2 regions of the Pseudoalteromonas sp. SR41-7 genome follow, and region 2 is predicted to be linked to the other one. Evidence: riboswitches for the same ligand, from Rfam matches in the RefSeq annotation. Region 2 holds a riboswitch; the other holds the start of a gene.
The links. A riboswitch is a leader RNA that binds a small molecule or an ion and turns the genes downstream of it on or off. The one in region 2 is predicted to bind cobalamin.

Region 1 (3,397 bases), on a different contig from region 2:
TTTAAAAACTTTCGCGACTAATTTATAAACTGTTTTTAATAAAAATGCTTTAATTTGTCTATATTTGCAGACAGATTAAAGCTACTTAATTTTTTACAACTTTCCCACCTTATCCTCTCGTAGTTCTGCATGTATTAATCCACCTTTTGATATTTAAGCTATTATATTTAATTGAATATAATAAAAATTTCACTCTAGAAGGTATTAAAATGAGACCCCATCAATTATTTCTGTTATTTGTTTTGCTTATATTTACCAAGCCAAGCTTATCAAAGCCAGTTGATATTGATGTATTGGTCGAAGATGGCTACTTTCCGATTATTATTAACGCGCAAAAAAAGCAGGGCTTTGCTCCTGAGTTTATTAATATTTTAAACGACGCACAGGAGGAATTTAACTTTATACTTATTTCTTTACCTGTAAAAAGGCTTACTTTGTCTGTTGAAAAAAATAACTTCGACGTTTTATTTTTAATGGCAATGCAATGGCTGCCAAAAACAACGCAGAAAAACATTGAAAAAACTGAATTTTATACCATCACCAAAAACGAGCTTTATACACTCAAAGAGAATGCATCAGAACAAACTTATTTTGACAATCTGGACAAATTAACCAAAGTTGGGGTTTTAGGGTACTCGTATCAATTTGCAGGATTTAATACAAATGCCGAATACTTGAGAGAAGAGCACCAGGTAAGCCTTACAATCGATGAATTCAATGTAGTTAAAATGCTGCTATTAAGGCGCGCTGAAGTCGGGGTTTTAAACAGTATTGCTTATCAGTATTTTAAAAAGCAGAATATCTTAAATATGGATTTACTATTTAAGAGTGACGTACCAGATGCAGTGTATGAAACACATTTTTTGATTAACTCACAATCAAATAAAATATCTAGTCGCAAAATGGATGAAATATTAAATTTACCTACTACACAAATGCAACTTCAGAAGCTACTTGATAAGTACGGTATTCCTTCAAGCTATAATAATACAGCACTGAACTGAAATAGCTTTTAGCTATATAGACGTCCATTGACATTTGTAAACAAAATGCTCACAATGACGGCATATTTTCAAGGTGCTTGCTAGCCACTTCATGTAATGATTTTTTTAGCAGGATAATCGGGAAGTTGGTGCGTTTTCATGATGACTACAAGCCCAACACTGCCCCCGCAACGGTAGAGTATTGCATGTTTTTATGTGCTTACTGAGTCCGGAGACCGGCCTTGATGCAATCTTACTTACTTAAATCTTTGCGGTGGGCAAAGGTAGGGGATCTCATGTTAAACAAAACAACTCTAGGCGTTGCAATTTCTGCTGCGCTTTCATTTTCTGTGTCTGGTGCAGAGCAATCAATTGAAAAAATAACCGTTACAGCTAATAAGTTTGAGCAATCAATTAACGACGTTTTAGTGAGTGTAAATGTTATTGAACGTGCTGAAATAGAAGCTAGTAACGTACGCGATTTACCTACACTTTTAAGCACGCGAGTGGGTTTTCAAGTTAATCCAAACGGTGGTTTTGGTCAAAATACAGGTGTGTCACTTCGTGGTACAGGCTCTGGCGATACGTTGATTTTAATTGACGGTGTACGTACAGGCTCAGCAACACTTGGTCAAAAAGCACTAAATAATGTCCCTTTAAATAGTATTGAACGCATAGAAATTATTAAAGGCTCTCGCGCGGCTGTTTATGGCTCTGATGCACTCGCTGGTGTTATTAATATTATTACGCGTGAGTCAGATAACTTATCCCTAAGCGCTACATTTGGTTCTGACTCTTATCAAAATTATCAAGTTGCAGGTTCTGTAAAGTCAGATGATATAACAACAGCATTTAACGCAGGCTTTGAAAAAACAGATAACTTTGATGTACTGCAAGGCGTAGCACCTGATGAAGATGGCTATGAAAATAAAAACCTTGGGTTTAAAGTAAACTACACCGATGCACATTACGGCGACTTTAAGTTATTAGGCCAATACAGTGAAGGTTATGCAGATTACGACAGTAGCTTTAGCCCAGTAGATAGTACGATTGAACGAGATGACTTTAAAAACTATCAACTTTCTGCAGGTTGGAGCAAAAACTACACTAACCAAACGCATAGTATTGATTTAGCGCTTTCAACAGATGATTCAGACAATACATATGTCGATTTTTCAGTTGGGCCAACAACAAGTACCTTTATAACTAAACGCACACAAATTGATTATAACGGCCAGTACCTGTTATCTAATGAACTTAACATTAGTGGTGGTATTAATTGGTACAACGATGATGTGTCGCATAGTTCGCAACCATTTGTTGAAGACAGCCGCGATGTACTTGCTGTGTTTGTAGGTGCTTACTATGATGCAGATAAAGTACTGGCTAATTTAACTGTTCGCCAAGATGATGATGAGCAATTTGGCGACGAAACAACGTATACAGCCGCTGCAGGTTATCATTTATCTGAAGATGCAACATTTCGTATAAGCCAAAGTACTGGCTTTAAAGCTCCTACATTTAACGATTTATATTATCCACTTTATGGTAACCCTGATTTACAACCTGAAAAATCAGTAAACCGTGAGTTAGGTTTGAGTGTAGATTTTGATATCGCGCAAGTTGATATTGCAATATTTAGAAACGATATAGAAGATAAGATTGATTACGATGCAAACTTTGCATTGGCTAATATCGATGAAGCACGTTACGAAGGGGTTGAATTTAGCTTATCTCAGCAGTTTTTTGGTTTTGATAGCAACCTTAACTTTGCTTACTTAAGCGCTGAAGATGAAGAAACGGGCGCAGAGTTGCGTAATGTTGCTAAACGTACTTTTAACTGGGAACTTGCAAAACAGTTTGGTGCTTTTGATGCAAGCTTAGACATGCAATACCGTAGCGACCGACAAGGTGCTGTGACGCGCTTAGGCTCTTATACACTCTGGAACCTAGCGGGTAATTATCAAGTAAATGAACATATTGAAGTTTCACTTCGTGTAGAAAACTTATTTGATAAAGAATATAACGCTGTTGATTCAAACACTGATTTTACAACGGGTGAAGTGTATTACTACAACACGCCAGAGCGTCGCTTTTTTGCAGGCGCAAGCTACCAGTTTTAACGGTATTTATTAATATTAAAAAGCCCGACTTATGTCGGGCTTTTTAATGTGTAGCTAAGTTTAACTACTAAAATTAGCTAGTCAGCTAAGAACTCTTTAAATACGGTTTCAAACTTGTGTAACTTAGGTGCTATTAAAATACTACAGTAACCCTGCTGTGGGTTTTCGTTATAGTAATCTTGATGATAATGCTCTGCTGGATAATACGTAGTGGCAGGGCTGACTTCTGTCACAATTGGCTCAGCGACATGGCTTTGCAGTTGAGCTATCATTTCGTTGGTTTGCTTAAGT
Region 2 (3,397 bases):
AAAATGCAGCAGTTTTAAAAATTAGTCTTTTGTGATTATCCAAGGAAATAACATGAAATTTGTAAAATCGAGCTTATGCTTAGCACTATTAAGTGGTTTATCTTTTAATGCACTTGCCGATGTAGACATTTACGGTAAAGCGAATGTAACAGTGCAATCATCTGATGACGGCGAAGGATCTTTTACTGAGATAAAAAGTAATGCATCTCGTCTTGGTGTTAAAGGTTCTGAAAAAATAAATGATAGTTTAGAAGCGGTATATAAGTTTGAGTTTCAAGTTGATGTGTCTGATGCTGATTCAAAAGGCGATAACGACGACAATATTTCTGCGCGTAACCAATACGTTGGTTTAAAAGGTGCGTTTGGCCAAGTGGTTATTGGTCGTAACGATACTGCGCTTAAACAATCTCAAGGTAAGTTAGACTTGTTTAACGACCTTGAAGGTGATATTAAAAATGTATTTAAAGGTGAAAACCGTTTAGGGAATACTGTTAGTTATTCATCAAACTCATACGAAGGTTTTAAAGTACTTGCTACTTTTGTAGCTGAAGATGATGTAGACGCTGATAACGGTTACTCAATGGCGGTTACTTACGGTGACGTGGCACTTAAAAAGAGCGCAGTATATGCCTCTATCGCAGCCGATAGTGAAGTAAATGGCTACGATGTATTACGCGCGTCAATCCAAGGTAAAGTTGAAAACTTTAAGTTAGGTGCAATGTACCAAACACAAGAAAAAGTTGACGGCAGCGCAGAAGCGGATGGTTATCTATTAAATGCAGCTTACAGCATGGGTAACAACACATTTAAATTGCAATACCAAGACATGGACTTTGACGACAGCGACGATAAGTCAGCAATATCAGTTGGTCTTGATCACAAATTAAATAAAAACATTAAAGTATTTGGCTTTTACTCAAGCTTCGACATGGACAACAACGTTGACCAAGACTACGTAGGCTTAGGTATGGAATACAAGTTTTAACTATTCGCTAAATTAGTTAAAACACTCCCTTTTTAACCGCGCTCTTTTGAGTGCGGTTTTTTTTGCTTTAAATTATTTACTTAGCCGCCCATAATAGAGCTTCATTTGGAATGAGGTGCGAGTCCTCGACTGTTCCCGCAACTGTAATTAGCGCAAAGCTTTAAGTCAGATACAAATGGTATAATACCAATTTTATTAAAAACATGATCTTTCTAGCGAATTAAATAACTTACTAACTTCGTTAAAAATTATTCATATAGAACAAGTATATGTCATAATTTCCGCTTTGTTATTAAGCTATTTCTTCGTCGCTATAATAAATCACTAATTTAGTGCAATTGGTATAAATTCTTTTAACGAGCGGGTTTACTCATTTTTTCTTGTAGTGCATTAGTATTTTTATCGCATTTTAGTGAGTTTAATCCCGTCTAGGACTGACTATTGCACACTCAAACACCATTAAATATACCATTACTAAACGTTAAAAACGTATCGTGGGGTATTGGCAATAAAACGATCCTCAAAAAAATAAACCTTAAAATAACCACAGGTAAATTTGTTGGCTTAATTGGACCTAATGGCGCAGGTAAATCGAGCTTATTGCGTTGTTTATATCGTTTTAATAAACCCAGTAATGGCGTTGTAGAGTTTAACAACACCGATATTTGGCAGCTAAAAAGCGATGAGTACGCAAAAAAAGTAGCGGTTGTTTTACAAGAAACCCCGTCGCAATTTAACTTAAGCGTATTTGATGTTATTGCACTTGGGCTAACGCCTCATAAATCGCTATTTAGCTCAGTAACTAACATTGATAAACACAAAATTACCCAAGCTATCAACACTGTAGGGTTGGCAGATCATAGCGATCAAAGCTTTGAGTCACTTTCGGGTGGAGAAAAGCAACGTGCCTTGATAGCCCGCGCCATAGTTCAGCAACCTCAGTTGTTAATAATGGACGAACCAACTAGCCATTTAGATGTTAAATACCAAATACAGGTAATGGAGCTTGCTAAATCGTTGGGTGTAACGGTGTTTGCATCGTTTCACGATTTAAACTTAGCTTCTGCAATGTGCGATGAACTAGTGGTTATTAAAAATGGTGAAATTACACATACAGGTACGCCAAGTGAGGTATTAACCGAAAACATGCTAGGCGACGTTTTTGGTGTCTGCGCTCAAGTAAATAACCACCCGCAAATATCGGAGTCGGGAAATAGCATCCCTCATATCACTTACTTTTATGGTTACGAATAATATGAGCGCAGTTAATACTCGCCAATCACTTGCGCTATTTATCAGTGCTGCAGCTGCTTTATTTAGCTTATTTGCAGCACTTAGTTTTGGCGCAGCAGAGACCTCACTTCAAGATGTATTTAATAGCTTTTTACTCTCAAATGATGCGTCTTTTAATTCGCGTATTATTTTTGAACTAAGAATGCCACGCACATTACTCGCCTTTTTAGCCGGCTCTGGCTTAGCAATTGCGGGGCTTATTTTACAAACGGTAACGCGTAACCCTTTAGCCGATCCTTACTTATTTGGTATATCGTCGGGTGCCTCATTTGGCGTGGTGTTACTTATGGCATTAGCAGGTATTAGCGCAGGTTTTATGTTATCGGCAGCAGCATTGCTGGGTAGCTTACTCGCCATGAGTTTATTAATACTTATTGCAGGTAGGCAGCAAAGTGCACAGGTAGAATCAATGTTATTAGCTGGTGTTGCTCTGTCGTTTTTATTTAGTGCATTTACCAGCTTGCTGCTTTATTGGAGCGACCCTCAGGCGGTAGCCGCTATTTTATTTTGGACACTGGGCAGCTTTTCGCGTGCGCAGTGGGCTACGCTTTGGTTGCCTTTATTGGTAATTACATTGTGTACGTTTGTAATGCTGAGCTTTAGAAGGCAGCTAAATGCTATGTTACTGGGCGATGAAAGCGCAATTACATTAGGTGTGAGGGTTCAGCGCTTTAGAATACTTATGCTGGTTTTAAGCTCATTAATTACCGCTGTGCTGGTGGCTATGTGTGGTGGTATTGGGTTTGTAGGATTAATGGTGCCGCATATTGTGCGCTTTTTTATATCCCAAGGCACCATCGCTGGCTTACTGGTAACCAGCTTGGTGGGCGGTACATTTATGGTGTGGGTTGATGTACTTTCGCGCTCATTGCTGAAAAACCAAGAACTGCCCGTAGGTGTTATTACTGCAGCTATTGGTAGCGTGTTCTTTTTGAGTTTATTGTTTTTTAGAAAGCGAAGGGTGTAATTCCATGAAAACCTTAATGGTGCAAGGCACTACATCAGATGCTGGTAAAAGCACTTTAGTTGCTGCCCTTTGCAGGGTGTTTGCTAAGCGTGGGGTAAAGGTTGCGCCTTTTAAACCACAAAATATGGCACTCAATAGCGCAGTAACAAAAG

Region 1: linked by a shared signal. The riboswitch ahead of H5092_RS01090 (TonB-dependent receptor domain-containing protein) and the one ahead of H5092_RS04000 (ABC transporter ATP-binding protein) in region 2 are both predicted to bind cobalamin.

What each region holds. Positions count from the first base shown of each region.
Region 1 is NZ_JACJEF010000001.1:240,533-243,929, reverse strand. Features, by position in the region: gene H5092_RS01100 (YajQ family cyclic di-GMP-binding protein) at 1-21, shown strand, start outside; gene H5092_RS01095 (hypothetical protein) at 210-1,004, shown strand; cobalamin riboswitch at 1,059-1,243, shown strand; gene H5092_RS01090 (TonB-dependent receptor domain-containing protein) at 1,280-3,106, shown strand; gene msrA (peptide-methionine (S)-S-oxide reductase MsrA) at 3,184-3,397, opposite strand, start outside.
Region 2 is NZ_JACJEF010000002.1:282,665-286,061, forward strand. Features, by position in the region: gene H5092_RS03995 (porin) at 53-985, shown strand; cobalamin riboswitch at 1,047-1,181, shown strand; gene H5092_RS04000 (ABC transporter ATP-binding protein) at 1,427-2,239, shown strand; gene H5092_RS04005 (iron ABC transporter permease) at 2,241-3,245, shown strand; gene H5092_RS04010 (cobyric acid synthase) at 3,250-3,397, shown strand, end outside.